3 regions of the Microvirgula curvata genome follow, and region 3 is predicted to be linked to each of the others. Evidence: riboswitches for the same ligand, from Rfam matches in the RefSeq annotation. Region 3 holds a riboswitch; each other region holds the start of a gene.

Region 1 (4,533 bases), on a different contig from region 3:
TGAAAAACCTGCTCGACGTGGCGGTGCTGGAACATGCGGACCTGCATCAGAAACTGGATGCCGCCGGCAATTTCCGCAAGGTCGACGAGATTCCTTTCGATTTCAGCCGCCGGCGGATGTCGGTCGTCGTGAGCGAGCACGACGATCGCCACCTGCTGATCTGCAAGGGCGCGCTGGAAGAAGTGCTGTCGGTCTGCAGCCATGTACGGCACGGCGAGGCGACCGGAGTGCTGGACCAGGCGCTGCTGGCACGCATCCGTACCGTGACCGCCGGGCTGAATCAGGAAGGGCTGCGCGTGGTTGCCGTTGCGACCCGGGCGTTGCCCGCAGCCCGCGACACGTATGGGGTGGCTGATGAGTCGGGACTGACGCTGGTCGGCTATATCGCCTTCCTCGATCCGGCGAAGGAATCGACCGCGCCAGCGCTGGCGGCGCTGAAGGCCAATGGCATCGAGGTCAAGGTGCTGACCGGCGACAACGAACGGGTGACGCTGAAGGTGTGCCGCGATGTCGGGCTGGCCATCAGGGGGGTACTGGTCGGCACCGATATCGACGCGATGAGCGATGCCCGGCTGGCCGTCGCGGCGGAAAACGCGACCGTGTTCGCCAGACTGTCCCCGATGCAGAAGGAGCGGCTGGTGCGCGTGCTGCGCGGCAACGGCCATGTGGTCGGCTTCATGGGCGACGGCATCAATGACGCGCCGGCGCTGCGCGCGGCCGACATCGGCATTTCGGTCGACTCGGCGGTCGATATCGCCAGGGAAGCGGCCGACATCATCCTGCTGGAAAAGAGCCTGATGGTGCTCGACCAGGGCGTGATCGAGGGGCGCAAGACCTTCGCCAACATGCTGAAGTACATCAAGATGACCGCCAGCTCTAACTTCGGCAATGTGTTCTCGGTGCTGGTGGCCAGTGCATTCATCCCGTTCCTGCCGATGCTGCCGTTGCATCTGCTGGTGCAGAACCTGCTGTACGACGTGTCCCAGGTCGCCATCCCGTTCGACAACGTCGATGAAGACGCGCTGCGCCAGCCGCAGAAGTGGAACCCGGACGAACTGGGACGCTTCATGCTGTTCTTCGGCCCGATCAGCTCGGTATTCGACATCAGCACCTATGCGCTGATGTGGTTCGTGTTCGGCGCGAACACGGCGGCGCAGCAGACGCTGTTCCAGTCCGGCTGGTTTGTCGAAGGGCTGCTGTCGCAGACACTGATCGTGCACATGATCCGCACCCGCAAGCTGCCATTCATCCAGAGCCGTGCCGCCTGGCCGCTGCTGGCGATGACGGCGGTGATCATCAGCATCGGCATTTTCCTGCCGATGGGGCCGCTGGCCGGCTACTTCAAGCTGCAGGCGCTGCCGCTGAGCTACTTCCCGTGGCTGATCGCCACCCTGCTGGCCTATATGGCGCTGACCCAGGCCATGAAGGGATTCTATGCCCGCCGCTACGGCTGGCAGTAAGCGGGTTTCGCTGCAATGAAAAATGGCGCGAGTGTTGCACTCGCGCCATTTTCTGCAGGCCCGTGCCTATGCCACGGCCAGCGTCTTCACGCAGGTGAAGCGGCTGATCAGCAGCTTGTCGGCGTGCGGCTTCAGCGTGCGCACCACCAGGCAGGTGAACAGTGGTTCGCACAGCACCAGCGGCAGGTAGGACACGGCGAACAGCGCCCAGTTGTACAGCGGGGTCGGTTCTTCGCCGAAGGCCAGCCAGAAGCCGACCATGGCGACCACGCCGCTGTAGTACAACGCGTCGAACTTGACCACTTCAGCCCAGCGGATGCGGCGGCGTTCGTCCTCGGCGAAGAAGTGGCGGCCCAGCAGACCGTGTGCAGCCACCAGCGGCAGCATCAGCGACAGCGAGTTGACGCCGAGATGGACCAGATCCTGCGGCTCGAACAGCAGTCCCTGCAGCAGCAGGCCAATGGCGAAGCCGAACAGGGTGGGGATAAAGCCAAAGATGAAGTACACCGCCGATGCGCCGACGAAATGGAGTTCCGACGCGCCGACCGGCAGGTGGAAGATTTCCATGAAGACCGAGAAGAACACGGCAGCCAGCAGCGTTTTGACCAGATTGTCGGGCCGGGTGAACAGTCTGGGTGAAAAGGCGGCCAGCGCGCCGACGGCGGCGACGTTGGCGTACAGCACTTTGGCGGCATTGAGAATGCCGGGTTCGATATGCATCGTTCTCCCTCCGAGGAGATGCGGGTGAGGAATACGCCGGGGATCGGCATGTCTCGTGGCAGGTCTCCTGGCTCGCGGGTCGACATCCCGGTGCGCCTTCCCGGCCTTTCAGGCCAGTGACTTCATGCACGAGACTCACCGCTCACAGTTGCGGGGGCAGCGCGGTATCCGCCCGAAGGCTTGCCGACTTCCCTGTTTCCTCCGCCCACTTCGGCGGAACCACTAAGCGCGCATAGCTTAAGGGGTTTCCAGAACAGATGCATCTTTCTGCTGATGACGGGAACGGACAGGCTCACAGGCCGGGCTGCGCTGCTGCAGATCGGTGCAGGCACGGATCTCCGCCTCGATATGTATCAGCTCCTGGTCGAGCCTTTCGAGTCTCGCGATCTCCTGCCGCAGGCTGGCGCGTTTCTGCGCCAGCAGCGCCGCCAGCCGGTCCCAGTCCGGCTCGCCATCCCCGTTCAGTACCGGCGCCAGTTCGGCCAGCCGCAAGCCGAGGGCCAGCGCCTGGCGGATCATCTGCACCAGCGCCACGCTCTCGTCACGATAGACGCGGTAACTGCCCTGGCGCTGCACCTGCCCCAGCAGGCCCAGCGATTCGTACAGCCGGATGGCGCGCGCCGAGGCACCGCTCCGTTTCGCCAGTTCCCCGATATACATGGTTCCTCCCGCGCATGACCGCTGACTGGATAACGCGTTCAGAGTCGTCTGGCAAGCAGGCGGGCCCGTTCCAGCCAGGCCTCAAGGCGGGCGGGCGTAGCGCCGAGGACCGGCCCCAGCCGCTCTACCCGCACTGGCCGGATGCCGCAGAAGCGCAGCGTGGTGTCCTTCATCTGCCGGATCGCCGGGTCGCGGTAGACCCAGCGGAAATACCACGGCGGCGTATCCATCGTCGCCAGCAGCAGTGCCGAACGGCCGCTCAGCAGCCGGGCGGGAAACGCCTTGCCGGGCCGGTAGCGAAAGGCAAAACCGGGCAGGAACACCCGGTCCAGAAACCCCTTCAGCAGCGCCGGCACCCCGCCCCACCAGACCGGAAAGACAAAGGTCAGGTGCTCGGCCCAGTGGATCGCCTCGGTCGCCGCCTGCAACCCGGGTTCCAGCGGCTGGACCCGGCGGTAGCCATCATGCAGAACCGGATCGAACACCAGTTGGCCCAGCCGCAGCACCCTGACCTCGTGCCCGGCCTGCCGTGCAGCCTCGGCATGGGCATCGGCCAGCGCAGCGTTGAAGCTGTCACTGGCCGGATGGCCGAGAATCACCAGAACGCGTTTGCCGCTCATGCCGCCCCACTCTTGTCTGTCCGAAAGCATGCAGTGTGAACCCTGCCCCGTGGGACAGGGTCAAGGGCTTTCCATTCCGGGCCTGGCCATGACTGCTAGAATTGATAATTGTCGTTCATTTATCAAAAAATTTTTGACATGTATGCGATCAACGACCTGCGGCTGTTCATCCGCACCGCCGAGCTGGAAAACCTGTCCGCGGCGGCGCGCGAGCTGGGCTGCACCGCCGCCGCTGCCAGCGCGGCCGTACTGCGGCTGGAGAAACGGCTTGGCGTACGGCTGTTCGCCCGCTCGACCCGGCGCATGCGCTTGACCGAGGAAGGTCGGATCTTTCTGCCATCGGCCCGGGCCGCACTGGCGGCACTGGCCGATGGCGAGGCAGCGCTGGCGGCGCAACGCCAGCAGCTTGCCGGGCCGATCCGGCTGGCGCTGCCGTCCGATCTCGGCCGCCACCTGCTGCGACCGTGGCTGGACCCGTTTCTGGAGCAACATCCGGGCATTACCCTGACACTGAGCGTCGGCGATGCGCTGACCGATCTGGTGCGCAGCAATATCGACCTGGCGCTGCGTTACGGCCAGCTCGATGATTCGCCGCTGGTCCGGCGTCAGCTGGCGCTGACCCGCCGGGTCGCGGTCGCCGCACCGGCCTATCTCGATCGTCATGGCACGCCGCAGACCCCGGACGATCTGCACCGCCATGCGCTGCTGCCGCTGTTGCACGATGGCCAGCTGCGTGGCCCGTGGCGTTTCTGTGCCGGGGACGAGGTCCGCGAAATTCACGCCGAAGGCCGGCGCAGCAGCGACGACGGTGCGCTGATCCGCGACTGGGCGCTGGCCGGGCACGGCATCGCGTTCAAGAGCTGGCACGACGTGGCCGCGGATGTGACCGCCGGGCGCCTGCGCCTGCTGCTGCCGGACTGGAGCCGGGAAACCGTGCCGTTGCAGCTGGTGTTCCTGCAGAACCGCTATCCGGTCCATCGCCAGCGCCAGTTGATCGAGTACCTGCAGGCGCGCTTCACCGCCTTCGATGCCGACTGGCCGTTTCCGGCCGGCTGAACGGCATTGCCACGCTT
Region 2 (4,533 bases), on a different contig from region 3:
CGGTGGTGCGGGTCGAGCTGAACAGCCTGAGCGGGCAGGTTATCGACGTGGCGCTGAACCGCGACGATTACCGCGCCCTTGGCCTGATGCTTGGTGACCAGGTGTTCGTCCGGCCGAAAAAAGTGGCGGTATTCGTCGACGAAGGCGCGAACATCTGAGTTGTCGCCGGGGGCAGGCCCCGCTTCGCGCGTCCGCGCTTCAGTCCGGCAGCCAGTCGGCGATGCGGGTGATGTCCAGGTTCTCCTCGATCAGGTTCGCCAGCCGTTCGATATGCGCCTCGCGGAGCGCAGGGTAGTCGACGGGCACCGCGTCGGGCAGGCCGGCCCAGTGCAGCAGGGCGAGGCAGGCTTCCGGATGGTCGAACAGGCCGTGCAGATAGCTGCCCAGCACCTGGTCGTCGGCCGAGACCGCCCCCTCGTTGCCGTCGGCCAGCCGGATCGCCGGCCGGTCCAGCGCCGGGCCGGTCGACACGCCCATGTGGATCTCGTAGCCGGTGACGGCGGCATGGCCCGAGGCCAGCCATCCCTGCCGGCGTTCGAGCTGCTTGTGCGCATCCAGTGTCGTTTCCATGTCGAGCAGGCCGAGTCCCGGCGTGCTGCCGGCCGCACTTTCCAGCCCGAGCGGGTCGTGCAGCTGGCGGCCCAGCATCTGGAAGCCGCCGCAGATGCCGATCAGCCTGCCGCCGTAGCGCAGGTGACGGTCGATGGCGGCCTCCCAGCCATTGGCGCGCAGCCAGCCGAGGTCGTCGCGGACGTTCTTGCTGCCCGGCAGCACGATCAGGTCGGCCGGCGGAATCGGCTGGCCGGCGGGGACCAGCTGGAATTCGACCTGCGGATGCAGGCGCAGCGGGTCGAAGTCGGTGTGGTTGCTGAGACGGGGCAGGGCCGGCGCGATCACGCGCAGTATCCGCTCGCCGCTGGCCGCCACGCCCTGCGTGCCCTGGCTCAGGCTGTCCTCGGCCTCGATATGCAGTCCCTGCAGGTACGGCAGGACGCCGAGCACCGGCTTGCCGGTTTCGCGCTCCAGCCAGTCCAGTCCCGGCTGCAGCAGGGCGATGTCGCCGCGGAAACGGTTGATGACCAGGCCGACCACGCGCCGGCGCTCGCTGTCCGACAGCAGCGCCAGCGTGCCGACCAGATGGGCGAACACGCCACCCCGGTCGATATCGGCCACCAGGATCACCGGGCAGTCGACCGCTTCGGCAAAGCCCATGTTGGCGATATCGCCATCGCGCAGATTGATCTCCGCCGGGCTGCCGGCGCCTTCGACCAGGACGCAGTCGCAGCTTGCCGCCACCCGGCTGTGGGCTTCGAGCACCACGCTCAGCGCCCTGGGCTTGAAGCGGTGATAGGCGGCGGCGTCCATATTGCCGATCGAATGGCCAAGGACGATGACCTGCGAGCCGGTATTGCTGTTCGGCTTCAGCAGGATCGGGTTCATGTCGGTATGCGGTTCGATGCCGCAGGCCAGCGCCTGCACCGCCTGCGAGCGGCCGATCTCGCCGCCATCGACGGTGACCGCGCTGTTCAGCGCCATGTTCTGCGGCTTGAACGGCATGACCCGGATGCCGCGCCGTATGAGAAAGCGGCACAGGCCGGTGACCAGGGTGCTTTTGCCGGCATCGGAGGTGGTGCCCTGGATCATGAGGGTTCTGGCTGGCATGGCGGCGGGGACGGGTGAATGAGGACGGCCATTATAGGGGTGTCGCCTGCGCCGGGCGTGGCGGACGGCCGATCCGGCACAAACGCGGTACCCCGAAATCACGTATTATCCGGCGCTATTGCTGATGGTGCCCTTCGGGGTGAAACGGGAATGCGGTGTAAGACCGCGGCTGCCCCCGCAACTGTAAGTGACGAGCCCGCTTGACGATGCCACTGGACGATTCCGGGAAGGCCGCGCGGGTGATGACGCACGAGCCAGGAGACCGGCCATCGCCTTAGTCGACGTGAGTTGAAACCGGGCGGGGTGCACCGGGGGAAACCGCCAGCGGCCGTTCCGGCTGCGGCGCCTCGCTCGCGGCGACGCCCCCTGCACGAGGACGTCCTCCATGGCCCTGCCACCGCGCCGCTTCCGCCTTCCATCGTCGTTCTGCCCTGCCGCCGCACGGGTGCCGTCATGAGACGCCACGACCGCCATGTCCTGATGTGTACCGGCCCGCGCTGCACCGGCAACGGCGTCGAGGCCGAGGCGATGTTCAAGGTGCTCGGGCAGGCGATCGACGCGCGCGACGGGCTGTGCGTCAAGCGCACCCGCTCGCACTGCTTTGCCGTTTGCAGGGAAGGGCCGATCGCCGTCGTCTATCCGGACGGCGTCTGGTATCGCCAGGTTGATGCCGCCGCCGTCGAGCGCATCGTCGACGAACATCTGGTCAACGGTCGCCCGGTCGAGGCGCTGGTGTTCCACCGGCTCGGAACCGGCGATGTCGGGCAGGAGGCGGGCCAGTGAACACTCCCGTTTCCCGCGGCATCGTGCTGTTGACCCACGCCGGCACCGACCTGACCGCGCTGCAGCGCGTGCGTGCCGAACTGCCGGACGGTTTCGTGCCGGTCTCCGGCGTCAACCTGCAGACCATCGTCTGCCCGGACGGCATGGCCGCCGTGCTGGCCGGTCCGGTGGCGACTGCGCGCGTCGTCATTGTCCGCGTGCTGGGCCGCACCAGTGCCATTCCCGGTTTCGACACTCTGTGGAAGGACGCCCGCGCCCACGGACGCGCCCTGATCGTGGTCAGCGGCACCGGCGAGCCGGACCCGGATCTGGCAGCACAGTCGACCGTCCCGCCGTCCCTGCAGCATGAAGTGACCGCCTACCTGCAGGCCGGTGGCACCGGCAATATGGCGCAGCTGCTGCGTTTCCTTGCCGACTACCTGCTGATGACCGGCTTCGGCTACCTGCCACCGACGCCGCTGCCCGAGCACGGCATCCACCATCCGGAACTGTCGGCCGACTGCTCGCTCGACGACTGGCTGGCGATCCGCCGGCCGGACTGGCCGACGGTCGGCATCACCTTCTATCGCGCGCACTGGGTCAGCGGCAACACCCGCTTTATCGACAGCCTGGTCGACGCCCTGGCCGCGCAGCAGCTGAATGCGCTGCCGGTCTATACCGCCTCGCTGCGCACGCTGGACGGTGACGGCATGCCGGCGGCGATGCAGTTTTTTGTCGGAGCGGACGGCACGAGCCGCATCGATGCACTGATCAATACCACCTCGTTCGCCATGGGCGACGTGAACGCCGACGGGCCGACGCCGACCGGCTGGTCGGTGGCCGCTTTCGAGCGCCTTGACATCCCGGTGGTGCAGGCAATCACCAGCAGCATGACCCGGGCGCAATGGGAGCAGTCGGAACGCGGGCTGAATCCGCTCGACACGGCGATGAACGTCGCACTGCCGGAGTTCGATGGCCGCATCGTCAGCGTGCCAATGTCGTTCAAGCATGCCAGCGACGGTGCGCCGGCCGAACAGACCGACTATGCGCCGCTGCCCGACCGGGTGCGGCGCGTGGCCGGCATCACCGCACGGCTGGTACGGCTGCGTCGGGTGCCAGCCGCCGACAAGCGCATCGCTTTCATCTTTACCAACTCGAACAGCAAGGCGTCGCAGATCGGCAATGCCGTCGGCCTCGACTCGCCGGCCTCGCTGTTTGCCATGCTGCATGCGATGCAGGCGCGCGGCTATCGCATCGACGGGCTGCCGGACAGCAGCGATGCCCTGATCCACGAACTGATCGACCGCGGCGCCTATGACGAGGCCTATCTCAGCGACGACCAGCTGCGGCGGGCCGTGGCGGCCGTACCGGCGGCGCGTTACGCCGAGTGGTTTGCCGAGCTGCCGGACGCACTGCGCGAGCGGATGAGCGCGCGCTGGGGTGCCGCTCCGGGCAGTGCCTATGTCCATCAGGGCCGGCTGGTGTTTGCCGGGCTGGAATACGGCAATGCATTCGTCGCCCTGCAGCCGCCGCGCGGCTACGGCATGGACCCGGATGCGATCTACCACACGCCGGACCTGCCGCCGACCCATCACTATCATGCACTGTACTGCTGGCTGCGCGACGACTGGCGGGCCGATGCCATCGTCCACGTCGGCAAGCACGGGACGCTGGAATGGCTGCCGGGCAAGGGCGTCGGCGTGTCGGAAAACTGCTTCCCGGATGCGCTGCTCGGCGACATGCCGCTGTTTTACCCGTTCATTCTCAATGACCCGGGCGAAGGTTCGCAGGCAAAGCGCCGCGCCCATGCCGTGGTTATCGACCACCTGACGCCGCCGATGACCACCGCCGACACCTACGGGCCGCTGGCACAGCTGACACAGCTGGTCGACGAGTACTACCAGGTCGAGATGCTCGATCCGGGCAAGCTGCCGCTGCTGCAACAGCAGATCTGGGATCTGATCAAGGCCTCGAATCTCGATGCCGATCTGGCGGCGATGATGAAGCACGACCACGACCACGACCACGAGCCCGCCCCGGCACCGGCCGCGCCGACGGGCCTGTACCGGCCGAAGCCGGCGTCATCCGCCGCGCCCGGTGCCGGCAAGT
Region 3 (4,533 bases):
TGCCAGTTCACGCCGACCAGCCACTCGCGGCCCGGCTGGTTGAAACTCCGGATCAGCGTGTAGTCGCGGTCGAACACATTGTTGACCCGCGCGTACAGCGTGGTGGTCGGGGTCAGCCGGTAGTCGGCATACAGGTCGACCAGACCATAACCGGCCAGCGGCTGCTTGTTGGCCGGATCGCTGTAGCGCGAGCCGGCGGCGGTCAGGGCACTGCCCAGCGTGACCGGACCGATGTCGCGGCTGACGTCGACGCTGCCGAACACCCTGGCGCGCTGCGACAGCTGGTTGCCATTGCTGCGATCCTCACCGTCCTGCCAGTTGACGTTGGCGGCGATGCGGGTACCCAGCAGGGTGGTGCTGCCTGCCAGCGCCAGACCGCGGATGCGGGCCTTGTCGACGTTCTCCGCCGTGCACGGACCGCTGCCGCTGCACACATAGCCATTGATCATGTCGTCGATGCGGTTCTCGAACGCCGTCAGCCGCAGCATGCCGTATGCCCCGTTGTACTCGGCACCGACTTCCCCGTTGCGGGCCGACTCCGGCTTCAGGTTCGGGTTGCCCTGGAAACCATAGGCCAGCGGCCAGTACAGATCGTTGAAGGTCGGCACGCGGAAAGCGGTCCCGTAGTTCGCGGTCAGCTTGATGCTGTCGGTCAGCCGGTAGCCATAGCCGAGCGAGCCGGTGGTCTTTTCACCGAACTGCGAGTTGTCGTCATGACGCAGCGACGCATTCAGCAGGTGGTCGCCGAAATTGCCGCTCCAGCCGGCGAACACCGCCTTGTTGTTGCGTTCGTTCCGGGTATAGGCCTGCGTGCTGTCGACCTTCTGGTTCAGGTACTCGGCACCCAGCACCACCCGGCCGGCCACGCCGAGGTCCAGGTCGTTCTGCCAGGTGTAGGTATCCTGGGTGGTCTTGTACAGACCGGAGCGATCGAGATTCACCCCGCTGTAGGTCTCGTAGCGATCGACACCGTTGGTCACGGTCAGCGTGCTGGTCCATACATCGCTGAAGCGGTCTTTCAGGTACACGCTGTTGCTCTGGACGCGCTGCTTGTTGTAGTCGTCGGCCAGCGGCGTGCCGTTGTCAAAGTCGGCCTTGCCGAAGGACTGGAACAGCTTGATGCCGATTTCATGGCCGTCGACGATCTGGTGCGACACATTGGCGCTGTAGCTGAGGTTGCGGTAGCCGTCATCGTCCGGGTTGTAGCTGAACGTGTTCTGCGCATTGGTGGCGGAGAAGCCGCCATCGGTCCCGCGACCGGCCACGTTCAGCGAGAACGAGGTATCGCCGACCACGCCGCCGATGCCGCCGCCGACGCGCCAGGTGCCGTCATTGCCGACGCCGGCGCTCAGGTACGGCTTCGGTGCGCCCTTGCCCTGTTTGGTGAAAATCTGCACCACGCCGCCGATCGCATCAGCGCCGTACAGCCCGGATACCGGGCCGCGCACGATTTCGATATGGTCGATCAGTTCCAGCGGGATCTGTTCCAGCGCGGTCTGCCCCGAAGTCGCCGACGATACGCGCACGCCGTCGATCAGCACCACCGACTGCTTGGAGCTGGTACCGCGCAGATACAGCGCGCTCGCGCGGCCATCGCCGCCGTTGCTCGCATACTCGACGCCGGACTGGCGCGCGAGCAGCTGCGGCAGGTTCAGGCCGCCGGCACGGGCGATTTCCTGCTGGCCGATCACGGTCACGTCACGGGTCTGTTCACGGCTGTCGGTGGCGGAACGGTTGGCGGTCACCACGATTTCGCCGGCGGTGGTGGCGGGTTCGTCAGCGAACGCATTCGCCACTGCCAGCGACGCCAGGCTGGCGACAAACCATTTGCTACGGATATTGCACTTCACGAAAAACACTCCCTGGAAACGGATCAGGAGTGCGAGAAAGACAGGCGCATGGCCTTTCAGAATGGACAATCGGCGCGGCCCGGCCTGATGCCGGTCGCGCTGTCGCTGTCATACCGCCTCCCCGCGATACTCCACTGCAGATTGCCTGGGCCGGTCTCCGGGCTGGGTTCCCGCGGCCTCGCCTTCCCACCCTGTCGGGCAGTGGCGCGTGAAGCCGCTTGCATGCGAACCATACCGTTGCGGGGGCAGCGCCGGCCTGTCACCGGCTTCCCGTTTCATCCGCGCCTGACGGCGGCGGACACCCTGGCAAGATGGAGCCGGATTATAGCGGCGGCATGCCGGCATGACAGCCCGCAAGATCAAATTACGCCGTAATGCCGATTGAAGCGCTGCCGGCGCAGCGGTAAGGTCTCGCGTTCGATTTTCGCCGCCCCGCAAGACGGGACGATTCCCTTCTCTCTTCCGGAACCCCCTGATGCCCCATCCCGATGCGTCCGCCTTCGATGCCGCCGTCGCCCGCCAGGCGCGACTGACCAAACCCGCCGGCAGTCTCGGCAAGCTGGAAACCCTCGCCTGCCAGTTCGCGGCCTGGCAGGGCCGCGCCATTCCCTCGCGCCTGCGCCCCGCCATCACTGTCTTTGCCGCCGACCATGGCGTCGCCCGCAGCGGCGTCTCGGCTTATCCGGTCGAAGTCACCGCCGAGATGGTGAAGAACTTCGTTCGCGGCGGGGCGGCAATCAGTGTGCTGGCGCGGGAAATCGACGCGACACTGGAAGTGGTCGATGTCGGTGTGGCGGCAGACTTCGATCCGGCCATGCCGATCGTGCATGCCAAGGTCCGCTACGGTTCGCGCAATCTGTGCGACGAACCGGCCATGCAGGAACAGGAATGCGAACAGGCGATCGAAGCCGGCCGCGCCGCCGCCCGCCGCGCCATTGCCGCCGGTGCAACGCTGCTGATCGCCGGTGAGATGGGCATCGGCAACACCACCCCGTCGGCCGCGCTGATCTGCGCACTGAGCGGCGCCCGCCCGGTCGATGTGGTCGGGCGCGGTACCGGTGTGGACGACCAGGGCATGGCCCGCAAGCGGGGAGCGGTCGAAAAGGCGCTGCTGCGCGCCCGGACTACCGACACGGCGGCCGGCTGGCTGGCCGAGGTCGGCGGGCTGGAAATCGCCGCCATTGCCGGTTACTACCTCGAAGCCGCCAGCGCCGGTGTACCGGCACTGGTTGACGGCTTCATCACCGCAGCCGCGGCCCTGGTCGCCTGCGGCATCGATATCGACACCCGCGACTGGCTGCTGGCCTCGCACCGTTCCCGGGAACTGGGTCATGAGCTGGCACTGACCGCGATGGGGCTGGAGCCGCTGTACGACTTCGGGCTGCGCCTCGGCGAGGGATCCGGCGCGGCGCTGACCGTGCCGATGCTGCAGATGGCGATCCGGCTGCATGCCGACATGGCCACCTTTGCCGAAGCCGGCGTCAGCGACCGGGACCACGAATGAAGCGCATTACCTTGTGGCGGCACGGCGAGATCGACGCCGCCGGCCTGCTGGTCGGCCGGCGCAGCAACCCGCCGCTGACCGGGGCCGGACGCGACACCATGCGCCGGGGCTGGCCGGCGCTGACGGCCATGGCACCGGTCACGGCGATCGCCTGTTCGCCGCTGCAGCGCTGTCTGGCATCGGCAGAAGACTTCGCCGCCGATGCCGGTCTGGCGCTGCACGTCGATGCCGGTTTTGCCGAAACCGATTTCGGCGTCTGGGACGGCGCCCCGCTGGACGGCCTGCCGGCCGACTGGCAGGCCGAGTACAGCAACGGCCGCTTGCTGCCGGATGGTGGCGAAACGCTGGCCGGCTTCCGCACCCGGGTCATCAGCGCATTCGATAGCTGGGTCGAGCGCCTCGGCGACGGCCACGCCGTCCTGATTACCCACGGCGGCGTGATCGCCGCCGTGCTGGCCGCGCGGCTCGAACTGTCGCTGCCCAGCGCGCGACGGCTGTTCGTCTCGCGTGGCGGTTACGTGCAGCTGTCGCTGGCCGACGGCTGCCCCGACTACCTGATTGCACTGGCCAACCCGGCAATGGGTTGAGCCGGCCACCATGGCGCCGGCGTCCGGCTGACGAATGGCGTGCCCGGTTTGGGGGCGGTGACGCGCAGCCTATACAATACCGCTCCGTTTCCTGGCGCCGCCGTGCGCATCGAATGGCCCCCATGCACGCCATCGGCATTCACGCATTCTGGCTCTGGAGCGCAGCCGTCGCCGGTGTCGCGCTCGACTACCTGCTGGGCGAGCCGCGCCGTGCCCATCCACTGGTCGGCTTCGGCCACCTCGCCGGCTGGCTCGAACGAACCTTCAACCGCCCCGACGGCCGGCCCGGTTCCCGGCTGCTGCTCGGTGCGTGCGGCTGGTGTGCGCTGGTGCTGCCACCGGCGGTCGCCGCCCAGGCCCTCGTCATGGCACTGCCACTGCCACTGGCACTGCTGGTGCATGCCCTGCTGCTGTATTTCACCCTCGGCGCGCAAAGCCTCGGCGCCCACGTCCGCCCGATCGCCGCCGCCCTGGCCGCCGGCGACCTGCCGGCCGCACGTGCGCTGACCGCCCGCATCGTATCGCGTGATCTCGACGATGCCGATGAGGCCGCCGTCGCCCGCGCCGCGGTCGAATCCACGCTGGAGAACGG

The links. Region 3 has a riboswitch for cobalamin ahead of ACYVG8_RS14780 (TonB-dependent receptor domain-containing protein). Riboswitches for the same ligand answer to the same signal wherever they lie in the genome.
Region 1: another riboswitch for cobalamin. It lies ahead of ACYVG8_RS06860 (energy-coupling factor ABC transporter permease); the one in region 3 lies ahead of ACYVG8_RS14780 (TonB-dependent receptor domain-containing protein).
Region 2: another riboswitch for cobalamin. It lies ahead of ACYVG8_RS11755 ((2Fe-2S) ferredoxin domain-containing protein); the one in region 3 lies ahead of ACYVG8_RS14780 (TonB-dependent receptor domain-containing protein).

What each region holds. Positions count from the first base shown of each region.
Region 1 covers NZ_BAAGUB010000012.1:23,216-27,748, forward strand. Annotated here, with positions in the region: gene mgtA (magnesium-translocating P-type ATPase) at 1-1,460, shown strand, start outside; gene ACYVG8_RS06860 (energy-coupling factor ABC transporter permease) at 1,527-2,180, opposite strand; cobalamin riboswitch at 2,221-2,419, opposite strand; gene ACYVG8_RS06865 (MerR family transcriptional regulator) at 2,418-2,840, opposite strand; gene ACYVG8_RS06870 (NAD(P)H-dependent oxidoreductase) at 2,879-3,460, opposite strand; gene ACYVG8_RS06875 (LysR family transcriptional regulator) at 3,599-4,516, shown strand.
Region 2 covers NZ_BAAGUB010000028.1:158,463-162,995, forward strand. Annotated here, with positions in the region: gene ACYVG8_RS11745 (sulfate/molybdate ABC transporter ATP-binding protein) at 1-158, shown strand, start outside; gene ACYVG8_RS11750 (cobyric acid synthase) at 199-1,644, opposite strand; cobalamin riboswitch at 1,770-1,947, shown strand; gene ACYVG8_RS11755 ((2Fe-2S) ferredoxin domain-containing protein) at 2,116-2,445, shown strand; gene ACYVG8_RS11760 (cobaltochelatase subunit CobN) at 2,442-4,533, shown strand, end outside.
Region 3 covers NZ_BAAGUB010000033.1:41,669-46,201, forward strand. Annotated here, with positions in the region: gene ACYVG8_RS14780 (TonB-dependent receptor domain-containing protein) at 1-1,850, opposite strand, end outside; cobalamin riboswitch at 1,982-2,171, opposite strand; gene cobT (nicotinate-nucleotide--dimethylbenzimidazole phosphoribosyltransferase) at 2,326-3,354, shown strand; gene ACYVG8_RS14790 (histidine phosphatase family protein) at 3,351-3,941, shown strand; gene cbiB (adenosylcobinamide-phosphate synthase CbiB) at 4,064-4,533, shown strand, end outside.